2 regions of the Pseudomonas sp. TMB3-21 genome follow, and region 1 is predicted to be linked to the other one. Evidence: predicted binding sites of a transcription regulator. Region 1 holds the regulator's gene; the other holds the start of a gene.
What was found. Region 1 encodes FliA, which starts transcription of late flagellar genes. Its sites were predicted from a motif close to CTAAAGTTTNNNNNNNNNNNGCCGNTAA; they were not measured.
Positions count from the first base shown of each region.

Region 1 (7,725 bases):
ATGGTGCCGTTGAGCTGGGCGATTTTGGTTTTCACCACGTCCATGCCCACGCCACGACCGGACACGTCGGAAATTTCGGTTTTGGTCGAGAACCCCGGGGCGAAGATCAGGTTGAAGCAGTCTGACTCGCTCAGGCGGTCTGCCGCATCCTTGTCCATCAGGCCTTTCTTCACGGCAATGCCGCGCAGTACGTCGGCGTCCATGCCTTTGCCGTCATCGGAAATGGACAGCAGGATATGGTCGCCTTCCTGTTCAGCAGACAGGATGACCTTGCCGCTGCGGGGCTTGCCCATCGCTTCGCGTTCGGCCGGCTCTTCGATACCGTGGTCGACCGAGTTGCGCACCAAGTGGACCAGCGGATCGGCGAGGGCCTCGACGAGGTTCTTGTCGAGGTCGGTTTCTTCGCCGACCAGTTCCAGGTTGATCTCTTTCTTGAGCTGGCGAGCCAGGTCGCGAACCAGACGCGGGAAGCGCCCGAAGACCTTCTTGATCGGTTGCATCCGCGTCTTCATGACCGCGGTTTGCAGATCAGCGGTGACTACGTCAAGGTTCGACACCGCCTTGGACATGGCCTCGTCGGCGCTGTTGGCACCTAGACGAACCAGGCGGTTACGCACCAGCACCAGCTCGCCAACCATGTTCATGATTTCGTCGAGGCGTGCAGTGTCGACCCGTACCGTGGTTTCCGCTTCACTCGGCGGCTTGTCCGGTGTTGGCGCGGCCGGAGCACGGGCCGGCGCTGGAGCAGCAGCCTTCGGTGCTTCGGCTTTCGGCGCGGGCGCCTTGGCGACAGGCGCCGCGGCCTTGGCGACAGGCGCGGCTACGGTGGCAGCTGCCGATCCGGTGCCGACTTCGGTGAACTTGCCTTTACCGTGCAGGTCGTCCAGCAGCGATTCGAACTCGTGATCGGAGATCAGATCGCCGCCGGCCGCTGCAGCCTTGGGAGCAGCCGGTGTCGGGACTGAGGCAATCGCCGATTCCAGCGCGCCAACGGCGAAGTTGCCTTTGCCGTGCAACTGGTCGAGCAGTGCTTCGAATTCGTCGTCGGTAATGTCGGAGCTGTCGCCCGCGGCTTTCGGCGCGGCTGGAGCGGCTGGTGCCGCAGGGACAGTGACCGCATCAATGGCGAACTGACCTTTGCCATGCAACTGATCGAGCAACGATTCGAATTCGTCGTCGGTGATTTCGTCGCTCGCCGCGCTACCGCTAGCAGCAGGAGCAGGAGCAGATGCCGGCGCCTCAGCCTGTGCCTTGACGGCATTCAGTGAGTCCAGCAGTTGTTCGAATTCATTGTCTGTGATGTCGCCCGAATCGCTTTCGGCGACCGGTTCTGTAACCACCTCAGCAGCAGGAGCGACTTCATCCGCGCTCTGCGGTTCTGCCAGACGTGCCAGCGCCGCCAGCAATTCAGGGGTCGCGGCCGTGACCGGGCTGCGTTCGCGGACTTCGGTAAACATCGCGTTTACTGCGTCCAGTGCTTCGAGAACCACGTCCATCAGTTCCGAGTCGACGCGACGCTCACCCTTGCGCAGGATGTCGAAGACGTTCTCGGCGATGTGACAGCACTCCACCAGCTCATTGAGCTGGAGGAAGCCGGCGCCTCCTTTTACAGTGTGAAAACCGCGAAAAATTGCATTGAGCAGATCCGCATCATCCGGTCGGCTTTCCAGCTCGACCAACTGTTCGGACAGCTGCTCTAGAATCTCGCCGGCCTCAACCAGGAAATCCTGAAGGATCTCTTCATCGGCGCCGAAGCTCATTAAGGGGGTGCTCCTACAGGTCTAAAAACCTAAAAAACCTAAAATTCTAAAACCCTAGGCTGGATAGCAAATCGTCCACATCGTCCTGACCGGACACAACGTCTTCTCTTTTATCGGCATGAATCTGCGGACCTTCACCCTGAGAGAGATGTTTTTGCGGATCTTTTTCTTGAAGCATCGCATCACGGTCATGTTCGATGCCCGCGAAGCGGTCCACCTGACTGGCCATGAGCACGAGCTTGAGCAAATTGCTTTCAACTTCGGTGACCAGCTGGGTCACACGCTTGATCACTTGGCCGGTGAGGTCCTGATAATCCTGAGCAAGCAGGATGTCGTTGAGGTTGCTCGCTACCACGCGATTGTCAGCGCTGCTGCGTGTCAGGAAACCGTCGACTCGCCGGGCCAGTTCGCGGAACTCTTCAGCCCCGACCTCTCGACGCATGAACCGTCCCCAATCCGCGCTCAGCGCCTGCGCTTCTTCGCTCAGGCCGTTGACCAGTGGCGTGGCGTTTTCAACCAGGTCCATGGTGCGGTTGGCGGCGGCCTCGGTCAGCTTGACCACATAACCCAGACGCTCGGTGGCGTCTGTTATCTGGGACACTTCCTCGGCTTGCGGCATGTGCGGGTCAATCTGGAAATTGACGATCGCGCTGTGCAGCTCGCGTGTGAGTTTGCCCACTTCCTGATACAGGCCGCGGTCACGGGTCTGATTGAGCTCATGGATCAATTGCACCGCGTCGCCGAACCTGCCTTTTTCAAGGCTTTCGACCAGCTCGACCGCGTGTTTTTTCAGGGTCGATTCAAAATTACCCTGTGAAGATTCGTTGTTGTCCATAGCTCCCCCGTGGCGCCGTCTCTCAGCCAATGCGTTCGAAAATCTTCTCGATCTTGTCTTTCAACGCCTGGGCCGTGAAGGGCTTGACCACATAGCCGTTAACACCGGCCTGGGCCGCTTCGATGATCTGCTCGCGCTTGGCTTCAGCGGTCACCATCAGCACCGGCAGGTGCTTGAGCTTTTCATCGGCGCGCACGTGGCGCAGCAGGTCGATACCGGTCATGCCAGGCATGTTCCAGTCTGTTACCAGAAAGTCGATGCTGCCGCTGTTGAGAACCGGAATGGCGGTGGTGCCATCGTCAGCCTCGACCGTGTTGGTGAACCCAAGGTCACGCAACAGGTTTTTTATGATCCGCCGCATCGTTGAGAAGTCATCAACGATGAGGATTTTCATGTTCTTGTCCAATTCGACCTCCAAGCAGTCTTAAACGCGCCCAGCACCTGGGCGCGCCACTTCAATCAATCCGGCAAACACTCGATGACTGTCTGGAGCACAGCAGATCGCGACCGGCGCGGTTAAACACCACACCAGCCACGTTCGCAGTGTCCCCACACTGCCTTCAGCGCGCTCGCCACTCCCCCAAACGCCCCCGCAAACGGGCCGCGCACTGGCTGTGTAACTGGCTGACCCGGGATTCACTGACCCCCAGGACTTCGCCGATTTCCTTGAGATTCAGCTCTTCGTCGTAGTACAGCGCCAACACCAGCCGCTCACGCTCCGGCAAGTTGGCAATGGCATCCGCCAGCGCCGCCTGGAAGCGTTCATCTTCCAGGTCGCGTGACGGCTCCATGTGTGCACTCGCGCCGTCCTCGTGCAACCCTTCGTGTTCGCCGTCCTGCAACAGGTCGTCGAAACTGAATAAACGGCTACCCAGGGTGTCGTTCAAAATCCCGTAGTAATCGTCGAGACTCAATTGGAGTTCGGCCGCAACTTCGTGATCTTTAGCGTCACGACCGGTTTTAGCTTCAATCGAGCGAATTGCGTCGCTGACCATGCGCGTATTGCGGTGGACCGAGCGAGGTGCCCAGTCGCCCTTGCGCACTTCATCGAGCATCGCGCCGCGGATTCGAATGCCCGCGTACGTTTCAAAACTTGCGCCTTTGCTGGCGTCGTATTTGGTCGACACTTCGAGCAGGCCGATCATCCCGGCCTGAATCAGATCTTCTACCTGGACACTGGCTGGCAGACGCGCCAGCAAGTGATAGGCAATGCGCTTGACCAGTGGCGCGTAACGCTCGATCAACTCGTACTGCGCGTCAGGTGCCGACTTCTTGTAAACGTTGTAACCGGTAGCTGTCATAGCACGGGTCCTGCGGTCTGTTGCACGAGGCGCTCGACGAAAAACTCCAGATGCCCACGAGGGTTGGCAGGCAACGGCCAGGTATCGACCTTTTGCGCGATCGCCTTGAAAGCCAGGGAGCATTTGGAACGCGGGAACGCTTCGTAAACGGCGCGCTGTTTTTGCACCGCCTTGCGCACGCTTTCGTCATACGGCACTGCACCGACGTACTGCAAAGCGACGTCGAGGAAGCGGTCTGTGACTTTGGTCAACTTGGCGAAAAGGTTGCGCCCTTCCTGCGGGCTCTGGGCCATGTTGGCCAGGACGCGGAAGCGGTTCATGCCGTAATCGCGGTTCAGCAGTTTGATCAGCGCGTAGGCGTCCGTGATCGAGGTCGGCTCGTCGCACACCACCAGCAACACTTCTTGCGCGGCGCGAACAAAACTGACTACCGAGTCACCAATACCCGCAGCGGTGTCGATGACCAGCACATCGAGATTGTCGCCGATATCGCTGAACGCCTGGATCAGGCCGGCGTGTTGCGCCGGGCTCAGATGAACCATGCTCTGGGTGCCGGACGCGGCAGGGACGATGCGAATTCCGCCAGGCCCTTGCAACAATACGTCGCGCAGTTCACAGCGGCCTTCGATCACGTCGGCCAGAGTACGTTTGGGTGTCAGCCCCAACAGAACGTCGACGTTCGCCAGCCCCAGATCGGCGTCCAGCAGCATGACGCGCCGGCCGAGCTCAGCTAGAGCCAGGGACAAGTTCACTGACACGTTAGTCTTGCCGACGCCACCTTTGCCGCCGGTCACCGCGATCACCTGTACGGGATGCATGCTGCCCATGTTATTTCTTTACCTTGTCTTGCATAGACGGAGGCCACATTACTGGCTGCGCGTTCACAAATGGAACAATGCATGGCAGACCATCGATGTAGGTACGAAAACTGTTCATTATCACCTCAGCCAACCCGCTTGGTCGGACTGTGGTAGAGGTCAGCGAACATGTCAGCCATGGCTTCTTCGCTGGGTTCTTCCTGCATTTGCACGCTGACGGCGCGGCTGACCAGTTGATGACGGCGCGGCAGATGCAAATCATCCGGAATCCGCGGTCCGTCGGTCAGGTACGCCACCGGCAATTCATGACTGATGGCCAGGCTCAACACCTCGCCCAGGCTCGCCGTCTCATCCAGTTTAGTCAGAATGCAGCCAGACAGGCCGCAACGCTTGTAACTGTGATAAGCGGCGGTTAGAACCTGTTTCTGGCTGGTGGTTGCCAGGACCAGATAATTTTTTGATTTGATGCCACGACCGGCCAGGCTTTCGAGTTGCATGCGCAGTGCCGGATCGCTGGCCTGCAGGCCGGCGGTATCGATCAGCACTACACGTTTGCGCAGCAACGGCTCCAGCGCCTGCACCAGCGACTGGCCCGGATCAACGTGAGTGACCGACACATTGAGAATCCGACCCAGCGTCTTCAGCTGTTCCTGGGCACCAATGCGATAGCTGTCCATGCTGACCAGCGCGATGCTCTGCGCGCCGTACTTGAGCACGTAACGGGCCGCGAGTTTGGCCAGCGTGGTGGTTTTGCCCATGCCGGCAGGGCCGACCATGGCAATCACACCGCCCTCTTCCAGAGGCTCGACGTCCGGGGTGGCGATCATTCGCGCCAGGTGCGCCAGCAACATGCGCCAGGCCTGACGAGGTTCTTCAATTCCGGTAATCATCTCGAGCAGATCGCGCGACAACGGGCCGGACAAGCCGATGCGTTGCAAGCGACGCCAGAGGTTGGCCTGCGCCGGACGGCTGCCCTGCAGCTGATTCCAGGCCAGCGAACCAAGTTGTACTTCCATCAGTTCGCGAAGGCTGTTGAGTTCGAAACGCATCGAGTCGAACGCCCGTGGATCAACACCGGTTGCGGCGGCAGGGGCCGGCGCAGGACGACGCGGTTCGGCCAGGGTCGGCTCGATCAGTGGCTCGGCGGCAGTCAACGGCAAACCGGCGAACAATTGGCGATTGGAAGTCTTCTCGCTCTCACCCTCGCCTCGCAGACTCAATTCCGCCTGGGCGTTGACGATCCGCGACTGGGTCTTGCGCAGTTCATCCTCGAGTTCCATGTTCGGAACACGCGGGGCCAGCGCCGACAGGGTGTAATCGAGGGCAGCCGTCAGCTCGACACCACCGGCAATCCGGCGATTGCCGATAATGGCCGCATCAGCGCCCAGCTCATCACGAACCAGTTTCATGGCCTGACGCATATCGGCGGCGAAAAAACGCTTAACTTGCATAAACCACTACCCTCAGCCGTTGGGCCCTACTGTCGCAACGATGGTCACTTGCTTGTTGTCAGGAATTTCCTGATAAGCCAACACATGCAAACCCGGGACTGCCAGTCGGCCAAATCGCGACAACATCGCGCGAACCGGGCCGGCTACCAGCAGAATCACCGGTTGACCTTGCATTTCCTGACGCTGCGCGGCTTCGATCAACGAACGCTGCAGCTTCTCAGCCATGCTTGGCTCCAGCAGAACGCCCTCTTCCGAGCCTTGTCCCGCCTTCTGAAGACTATTGAGCAATATCTGTTCCAACCTTGGTTCCAGCGTGATAACTGGCAGCTCGGACTCAGTGCCTACAATGCTTTGGACGATTGCGCGGGATACACCCACCCGCACAGCGGCCACTAGCGCGGCAGTATCTTGACTCTTGGCGGCATTGTTGGCGATGGCTTCGGCAATGCTGCGGATGTCCCGCACAGGCACCTGCTCGGCCAGCAGCGCTTGCAGGACTTTAAGCAGCTGCGACAACGACACCACGCCAGGAACCAGCTCTTCTGCCAGTTTAGGCGAGCTTTTGGCCAGCAACTGCATGAGTTGCTGGACTTCTTCGTGACCAATCAGCTCGCTGGAATGCTTGTACAAAATCTGGTTCAGGTGAGTGGCCACAACGGTACTGGCATCGACCACCGTGTAACCCAGCGATTGTGCCTGCGCACGCTGGCTGATTTCGATCCAGACAGCTTCCAGACCGAAAGCCGGATCTTTGGCGGTGATGCCATTGAGCGAGCCGTAGACCTGACCGGGATTGATCGCCAACTCGCGGTCCGGGTAAATCTCTGCTTCGGCGAGGATCACGCCCATCAATGTGAGACGGTACGCACTCGGTGCCAGGTCAAGGTTATCGCGGATGTGCACGGTTGGCATCAAAAAGCCCAGGTCCTGGGACAGCTTCTTGCGCACGCCCTTGATCCGCGCCAGCAACTGCCCACCCTGATTGCGATCCACGAGCGGAATCAGGCGATAGCCGACTTCCAGGCCGATCATGTCGATCGGTGTCACGTCGTCCCAGCCGAGTTCTTTGGTTTCTTGCGCGCGGGCCGGGGACGGCAGCAGTTCCTGCTGACGCTTGACGTCTTGCAGCGCTTGCACCCTGACCACGTTTTGCTTTTTCCAGAACAGGTAGGCGCCGCCCGCTGCGACAGCCGCCATGCTCAGGAAGGAAAAGTGCGGCATGCCGGGCACGATACCCATCACCGCCATGATGGCGGCTGCCACCGCCAGCGCTTTGGGGGAGGAGAACATCTGCCGATTGATCTGTTTGCCCATGTCCTCCGAACCGGAAGCACGGGTCACCATGATAGCGGCGGCCGTGGACAACAGCAGTGATGGCAATTGCGCCACCAAACCGTCACCGATGGTCAGCAACGCGTAGACCTTGCCGGCATCGCCGAAAGTCATGCCGTGCTGGAAGATCCCGACGGCTATGCCGCCAATCAGGTTGATGAAGAGAATCAGCAAGCCGGCGATGGCATCACCGCGGACAAATTTGCTGGCACCGTCCATGGACCCGTA
Region 1 covers NZ_CM142718.1:5,511,280-5,519,004, forward strand. Annotated here, with positions in the region: gene ACYZTS_RS25235 (chemotaxis protein CheA) at 1-1,760, opposite strand, end outside; gene ACYZTS_RS25240 (protein phosphatase CheZ) at 1,807-2,595, opposite strand; gene ACYZTS_RS25245 (chemotaxis response regulator CheY) at 2,618-2,989, opposite strand; gene fliA (RNA polymerase sigma factor FliA) at 3,156-3,896, opposite strand; gene fleN (flagellar synthesis regulator FleN) at 3,893-4,723, opposite strand; gene flhF (flagellar biosynthesis protein FlhF) at 4,840-6,165, opposite strand; gene flhA (flagellar biosynthesis protein FlhA) at 6,178-7,725, opposite strand, start outside.

Region 2 (7,725 bases), 1.9 Mb from region 1:
CGCTGCCTCGCATGGCGAAGGCCGCGACCAATCCGCTGCTGGCTGAAGCGTTCACCTCGCACCTTGAGGAAACCCATGGCCAGATCGAGCGTATTGATCAATTGGTGCAATTGACCGGCCTTAAGCTCAAAAGAATGAAATGCGTGGCCATGGAAGGGTTGGTTGAAGAGTCCAAGGAACTGCTGGAAGAGATCGACAAGGGCGCGGTGCTCGACGCAGCACTGATCGGCGCTGCGCAAAAGGTCGAGCACTATGAGATCGCCAGTTACGGCACGCTGGTTGCGATGGCCAAGCACCTTAAGCTGGATGACGCCGCAGCCTTGCTGGCGGCGACGCTGGCGGAAGAAAAAGGCGCCGATGAAAAGCTGTCGAAAATCGCCGAGCAGGGCGGTAATCAGGCCGCTACGTTAGAAAAATAAGCGTCGCCCCGTGCACATGAACGGTGGCGGTAAAAATCGCCGCCGCCGACTCACCGCACAAAAAAACTGCATCTCTAGCAGGCTGGACGTTTTGAAGCTGGCGCAAACCTCAGTCTGCGGCAGACTTCTCGTCGTTGGGCTGCCCTTTAGCCATTATGTAGCAGGGGTGAAGCTGGCCATTGGGATGCGTGGTGACCACGACTGAGAGCAGTTTCCAGCCTTCACGAATTTTCATGTTGGCGTCATTGGTAGATAGGGCTTCCATAATTTGGTACGCCTCGGACATATGCATGGGGTAACTCGCTTTTCTGGATTCTTCCATTAGGCACGTATCTGCCGCGCAGGTTCAGACGTTACCCCGCAATTCACCGAGCGCCCCACTGATCGACCAGCCCCAGCCGGGGCACAATAGACCGTGGCTCCAGCAGAGCACCCGGCGCCACCACCGCGTTGGCGCCGATCCGCACGCCGTCACCCACCAGTGCTCCGAACTTGCAGACGCCGGTTTCGATAATGCTTTGATTGAACAAAATCGTGATGTTCGCACCCTCGAACTCGTTGCGGTAGTTGGCTATCACGGCGCCGGCCTCGACATTTACGTTCTCGCCCAGCAGCGAATCGCCCACGAAATTGAAGTGCGCCAGCTTGCTGCCGTCCAGCATGAAGCTGCTCTTGAGCTCACAGGCGGGGCCAATGATGCAGTGGCTTCCCAGGTAAGTGCCGCCGCGGAGGTACGCGCCTGATGCAACAAAACAATGCGGGCCAATCACCACTGGCCCTTTGAGGATTGCCCCCGGCTCAACCGTGGCGGTCTCGTGGACCGCGACGTTCCCCTGCAGACGGTAACCGGAGCCGAGTCTCCCGAGGAGCGTCAGCACATGCTGTTCGGCGGCCTGGGTGATATGCCAGGCCTGCGCAGCCTTGTTGGCTAACCCGAGATCCTGCCAACGGGAAACGAATCGGGAAATGTCAGTTTCAGTCAATGCAAAAAACCTCTGGTCGGGCCGTGGAGGAGGTGGGTGACAGGTCGCTAACCGGGCTTGTGTACTGGCTTGTCCGGTTGAAGCAGTTGCGTCACTGCCAGCACCAGATCGTCCAGCGACCACGGTTTGTGCAGGTACAACGTCGAGGCGGGCAGTGTCTGCGGATCCAGCAAATAACCAGAGGTGAGAATGGCGGCGATGTGTGGCCATTGTCCGCGCACCATCTCGATGAATTCCGTCCCTTGTACCTGACCGGGCACGCCGTGATCGGCGATCACCAGACGGCACTGTTCATGCGCATGCAGCAGGTAGGTCAAGGCCTCATCGGCCGTGTCGAAAGCGGTGGCCTTGGCGCCGATTTCCTCAACGATGTCTACCATCAACGAACGCAGTGTCGGATCGTCTTCGACGATGATGATTTCGCCCTTGATCGGCAATATTCCTTCCCAATTTACATTCACTCATTGATTCCTTAGCCAGGCCCGGCGGCCGACGTCACTGAAGTCAGTGTCTGAGTGTATGTGCGATTGGGCAATGTGCTCGATGAAAAAATCATTCGTTTTATGTCCCAGGTCAACGAATGGGTTTATTGCGCCACCTCTCCCGGAGACCGGGCCTTTTCACCGCATTCATTCACCCCGTACTGACGGCTCACACGTTTGTCCGCTGGGTTCATCCCCAGCAGGGGCAAACCCAGCAACGTCAGGCCGATACCGGCCAATGCGCTGATGGGCAGCGGGTCGCCGAACTGCAGCCACGCCCACAGCAGCGTGATCGGCGGCGCCAGAAACAGAGCGCCGCTGATTCGCTGGACGCTGAAGCGTTGCAGGCACAGCCAGTAAAAACCGTAGCCTCCAACCGTAGCGAAGATCACCAGCCACGCGACGCCCGCAGCGAAACCCGCACTGGCCGGTGGCAGCAGCCCACCTTCAAAGTACGCCAGCACGGCGAATACCGGCGTCACGGCACAGACCTGAATGAACAACGCAGTCGACGCTGGCATCGAGACACCGGGGGTGGCTTTCTGGTACAGCGTCGCTGCTGCCAGCGAGAACACCGCCAGCAGGGGCAAAACGTAAACCCACAGATTGGCCGCCGCCCATTCGACGCTGGCGCTGCTCGCCACCAGCATGCCGAGCACACACAGGGCCAGGCCCAGCCATTGCCAGCCACGCGTGCGTTGCCCCGGTACGCAACCGGCCAGCACCACAATCGTCAATGGCAAAAGGTTGGCGATAACTGCAGCCGTGCCAGGTGCAACGCCCAGCTGAATGGCGCCGGCGATCGGGCCGATGTAGCCGCCAATGGCGAACAGTCCCAGCAGACTTTGATGGATGACATCGCGGCGGCGCAGTGCTCGCAATCCCTTCCAGGCAAAGGGCAGCAACACGGCCGCGGCGAGAATGAAACGCCACAGTGAAGCGAGGTAGACGCCGCCCTGATCGGCCGCGTAGCGGTATCCGATAAAACCGGAACTCCAGCTGACGACCATGGCGAGCAGAAGCAGGGCGCTTCCCAGTAGTGAAACTCGAGGTATGGCAACGTTCATCGCGTGGCACCTGACAGTGGGCTTGATTCGATGGTATGAATGAACCGCTGGTGCAATCAAACGATACGATCAGCACGACTGATGCAGGAATCCAGAACCATGTCCGAGACCCTCGAGATTGATCTGCTGCGAACGTTTCACGCCATCGTGCGCTTTGGTCAGTTTCTCGCGGCGTCGCATTTTCTGAACAAAAGTCCTTCGGCGGTGAGCCTGCACGTTCGGCGCCTGGAAGCGCTGGCGGGAGGGCGGCTGCTGGAGCGTGATAACCAGACCGTGACACTGACGCCACTGGGTCGACGCTTCGCGCTGCAAACCGCCGAACTGTTGCAACTGCACGATCGCCTGCTGGCCGGCTTTACCGCGCCGGTGGCCAGTGGGCGGATCAGGCTGGGAATCTCCGAGGAATACGCCGCAGCCGTGCTGGGCTGTACGTTGCCGCACCTGACCGCGGATTTTCCGGGCATCGAACTGGAAGTGGAAACCGGTAACAGTGGGCGCTTGAGCGCACGCCTGGAGCGCGGGCAGCTGGACATGGCGTTGCTGGTCGAGCCGGTTGACGTGGCGGCAGCGGACGCGCGTTGCCTGAAAACCTTCGGGGTTACTGAACCTGTCTGGGTCGCCGCGCACGACTACACGCTGGCCCCGAGCAAACCGGTGCCGTTGGCGTTGCACAGCAAGGGCTGCCCGTATCGCGCAGTGGCGATCGACAACCTGTCGCGGCTGGGTCGACGCTGGCGAACGGTGATCATCAGCGCGGGCGTCACCGCGCTTGACGCCGCCATCGAGGCCGGTCTGGCAATTGGCATTGTCGACCGCGCCCGGGTCGGTGAAGGCATGCGCATGCTGACGCTGGCGGACGGATTTCCCGAATTGCCAATGCATGAATTGCGTCTGATGTCAGCGCCCGGCGAGTTGAGTGGGGCGGCTGAAGTGCTGGTGGGATTGATCGGCCATGATTTTCATCGTTGAGTCGACAATCCCTGTCTTCTTGTAGCAGCTGGCGCAGCCTGCGTCCGGCTGCGAAGCAGTCGCAGAGTTGACGAATTTTACGACTGCTTCGCAGCCGGACGTCCGAACGCGGCCCGAGGCTTCGCCAGCTGCTACACAGGCCAGCGACTACCGGTTGAACCGCTCCACCAGCGAGTACTGGGTTTTTGCGGTCTGCGTCAGTTCGGTGCTCAGCTGGGCCGAGTGCCTGGCCTGTTCAGACGTCTGGTCGGCCAGATGCGCGATGGTGGTGATGTTGCGGCTGATTTCCTCGGCCACCGCCGTTTGCTCTTCGGTCGCGGCGGCGATCTGGGTGGTCATGTCGGTAATGTTTGCGACCGCCGCGCTGATGCCGACCAGGGCTTTATCGGCCTCAAGCACCCAGGCCACGCCTTCCTCTGCCTGACGATGGCCGCTTTCCATGGTTTTCACGGCGTTGCTGGACGACACCTGCAGTTTGGAAATCAGGCCATGAATCTGCGCAGTGGACTCAGTGGTGCGTTGTGCCAGCTGCCGCACTTCATCCGCCACCACCGCAAAGCCGCGACCCATATCACCCGCGCGAGCGGCTTCGATGGCGGCGTTCAGCGCGAGCAGGTTGGTCTGGTCGGCAATGCCTTTGATGACGTCGACCACCGTGCCGATTTCATTGCTGTCCTTGGCCAGTTGCGCCACGGTCAACCCCGTTTCGCCCACCACTACAGAGAGGCGCTGGATCGACTCGCGGGTATCACGCGCGACATCGCGCCCGCGCGCGGTGAGCACATTGGCTTCCTGCGTTGCATCGGCAGTGCGCTGGACGTGGCTGGCGACTTCCTGTGTGGTCGCCGCCATCTGATTGACCGCTGCCGAGACCTGCTCGGTTTCAACACGCTGACGATCAAGTCCACGCGAACTGTCAGCGGCCAGACCGTCGGATTTGCCCGCCAGGCTGGTCAATTGCTCGGCGGTATCCTGCAGGCGCGTGAGGCAGGTCTTGAGGCGCGCGGCCTGACTGACAAACGCCGTTTCCAGACGCGCCTGAGGGCCGCGTTCATCGCTGTACATTTTGCTGAGCAGCGCGTCGCAGGTGGAAGATTCAGCCAACGCCAGCAGTTTGAGCGCGCCTCGATTCTGCCGGCGGGAAATGAACAGACCGATCGGCACCGAAGCGGCAATCGTCAGGAGGGCCGCTTCAGTGGCGCCCAGCCAGATGCCGCCCGCGGTGCCGACCAGACCCATCGCCAGCACCGGCAGCCAGGCGAGCAGGGCGGGTTGCCATTGATCGCTGGCGGGAACGGCGGCCTTGCCCAGACTGATCCGCTTGTAAAGCGCTTCAGCGCGACGGACCTGTTCGGCGGTCGGTTTGACCCGCACCGATTCATAACCGATCACCTGGCTGCCCTCGAAAACAGGCGTGACGTAAGCGTTGACCCAATAGTGATCGCCGGTTTTCGAGCGATTCTTGACGATGCCCATCCACGGCTTGCCCTGCTGCAGCGCGGCCCACATATGGGCGAACACCGCGGGCGGCACGTCGGGGTGGCGGACGATATTCTGCGGCGCGCCGATCAAGTCTTCCCTGAGAAAACCGCTGATCTCGACAAACGCGTCGTTGCAATACGTGATGTTGCCTCGGGCATCCGTGGTCGAGATGAGTTTTTGCTGAGGTCCAAGCGAAACCTCGCGCTGCGTGACGGGCTGGTTGTTTCTCATCTGTGTTGCTCCTTTGCCTAAGCTCAAGACATCGGCCGCACAGAATGAAAGGTTAATAACAATCGCCAAAAGACCGGGTTGTTCGTCGGGTGATAGCAATACTGTCATTTTCGGCACTGTGCCAATACCACTTGGCACGTGTTCGGGGTGCCACCGGAACGCCCGGCATAGCGTACGCAATTATTCATGGATTTTTTGCGGGCCATGTTCAAGGTATCGCCCCAGGCCAGACCACCTTCGCCCACGGTCGGAAGCGCTTTCGCGTAGCAGCTTGATCCGATGGTTGAAGCGGAATAACGAGACTTGGCGGCGTTGCCGGCGCATCCAGCGGTCAGCCCCAGCACCGTCGCGAGCAGGATCAGAGGGACCCATGACGAGCAGTGCGCCGCTGAAAGTCTGGTCATGCCGGTTCCCCTGATTCAGGTCGTCGTGCTCTTTCAGTTTAGACCGTGTTGGGCGAGGTCCGACCGAATGCATCGGCCAGACCCGCTATTGCCGCTTTCGATTTGCCGTATGTACGTAGTCCACCGCCCCGCATTTAACCATCATGCCGGCGTTCACGAAGCACCAGCCGACCATTCCATCCGAGGGGCAGGGCATGCGAGGTTTATCGTGTTTGATCGTTTCTTCTGCGTTGAGCTTTCCGTTAACGGCTCACGACTCAGCGCAAGGCACTACGTAAAACAGGCAAATTTGCACAGAACAACACACTACCTGTAGCAGCTGTCGAGCTTGCTCGGCTGCGTCTGGCGGCGCAGCCGTCGTAGATTCGGACTACCCTCTCTGTCAGGTAAACCGCGTGTTCAAGTTTGATGACGGCTGCGCCGTCGGACGCAGCCGAGCAAGCTCGGTGCGCAGCTGCTTGCCGGTTTTACGTAGCTGCGTCGCGCTGGTGTTGCGCAAGCTGCTGCAGGCAGACGGCTGTCCCGGATCCCGCCGCTGTAACCGCACGCGACGATAATTTCCCATCCATGAAAAACCGAGGAGTGCGCAAACCATGAGTACTTTCACCACCAAAGAAGGCGTGGACATCTACTACAAGGATTGGGGCAGCGGCCCGGTTGTCGTTTTCTGCCATGGCTGGCCGCTGGACGCCGACAGTTGGGAATCGCAGATGTATCACCTGGCTGCCAATGGCTGTCGCTGCATCGCTCATGACCGCCGTGGGCATGGTCGTTCCAGTCAGCCATGGGACGGCAACGACATGGACCATTACGCCGATGACCTGGCGCAATTGCTCGACCATCTTGATGTGCGCGATGCGACCTTGTTCGGTTTCTCCACAGGCGGCGGTGAAGTGGCGCGGTACATCGGCCGTCACGGCACTGCCCGGGTGAAAAAAGCCGGGCTGATTTCTGCCGTGCCGCCACTGATGGTCAAGACTGACGCCAATCCGGGCGGGCTGCCGGTGTCAGTGTTTGACGGTATTCGCGAAGGCTTGCTGGCGGACCGCTCGAAGCTGTTCATCGACATCCCCAGCGGGCCGTTTTTTGGCTACAACCGGCCGGACGCCAAGCCGTCCCAGGGCGTCATCAATGCCTGGTGGTTGCAGGGCATGCGCGGCGGCCACAAGAATACTTACGACAGCATCAAGGCGTTTTCCGAAACTGACTTCACCGAGGACCTGAAAAAGTTCGACGTACCAACGCTGATCATCCACGGCGATGACGATCAGATCGTGCCCATCGATGCCGCCGGACGTGCCTCGGCGAAACTGATCAAGGACAACAAACTAATCGTTTACGAAGGTGCGCCGCACGGGATCACCGACACCCACAAGGAACGGCTCAACGCCGACCTGCTGGCATTCGTGCAGTCGTAGTTTCTAACCGAATGAGGTGAGAGCCCGGGCGCGGCTCTCACTGTCATGCAAGACGCCTGAGACTCACGACGCCTTGTTGGACTCATCCGCCGCCTTGATCAGGTCGGCGCCGATTTCATCCGAGAACTTGTCCCACACCGGGCGCATCGCGTCGCGCCATTGCTGGCGTTGCTCAGGCGTCAGCGGGTCGATCTCGCTGGTCTTGGCGTTGATGATCGTCTGTTTGGCCGTGCGGTTGAGGGCTTCAGCCTGTTCGTTCACCTTGACGGT
Region 2 covers NZ_CM142718.1:3,633,972-3,641,696, forward strand. Annotated here, with positions in the region: gene ACYZTS_RS16670 (YciE/YciF ferroxidase family protein) at 1-419, shown strand, start outside; gene ACYZTS_RS16675 (hypothetical protein) at 529-654, opposite strand; gene ACYZTS_RS16680 (LbetaH domain-containing protein) at 785-1,402, opposite strand; gene ACYZTS_RS16685 (response regulator) at 1,450-1,863, opposite strand; gene ACYZTS_RS16690 (DMT family transporter) at 1,989-2,951, opposite strand; gene ACYZTS_RS16695 (LysR family transcriptional regulator) at 3,051-3,920, shown strand; gene ACYZTS_RS16700 (methyl-accepting chemotaxis protein) at 4,068-5,633, opposite strand; gene ACYZTS_RS16705 (hypothetical protein) at 5,738-6,037, opposite strand; gene ACYZTS_RS16710 (alpha/beta fold hydrolase) at 6,631-7,455, shown strand; gene ACYZTS_RS16715 (TRAP transporter substrate-binding protein) at 7,519-7,725, opposite strand, start outside.
Region 2: the regulator FliA is predicted to act here: its motif matches at 5,662-5,689, upstream of ACYZTS_RS16700 (methyl-accepting chemotaxis protein).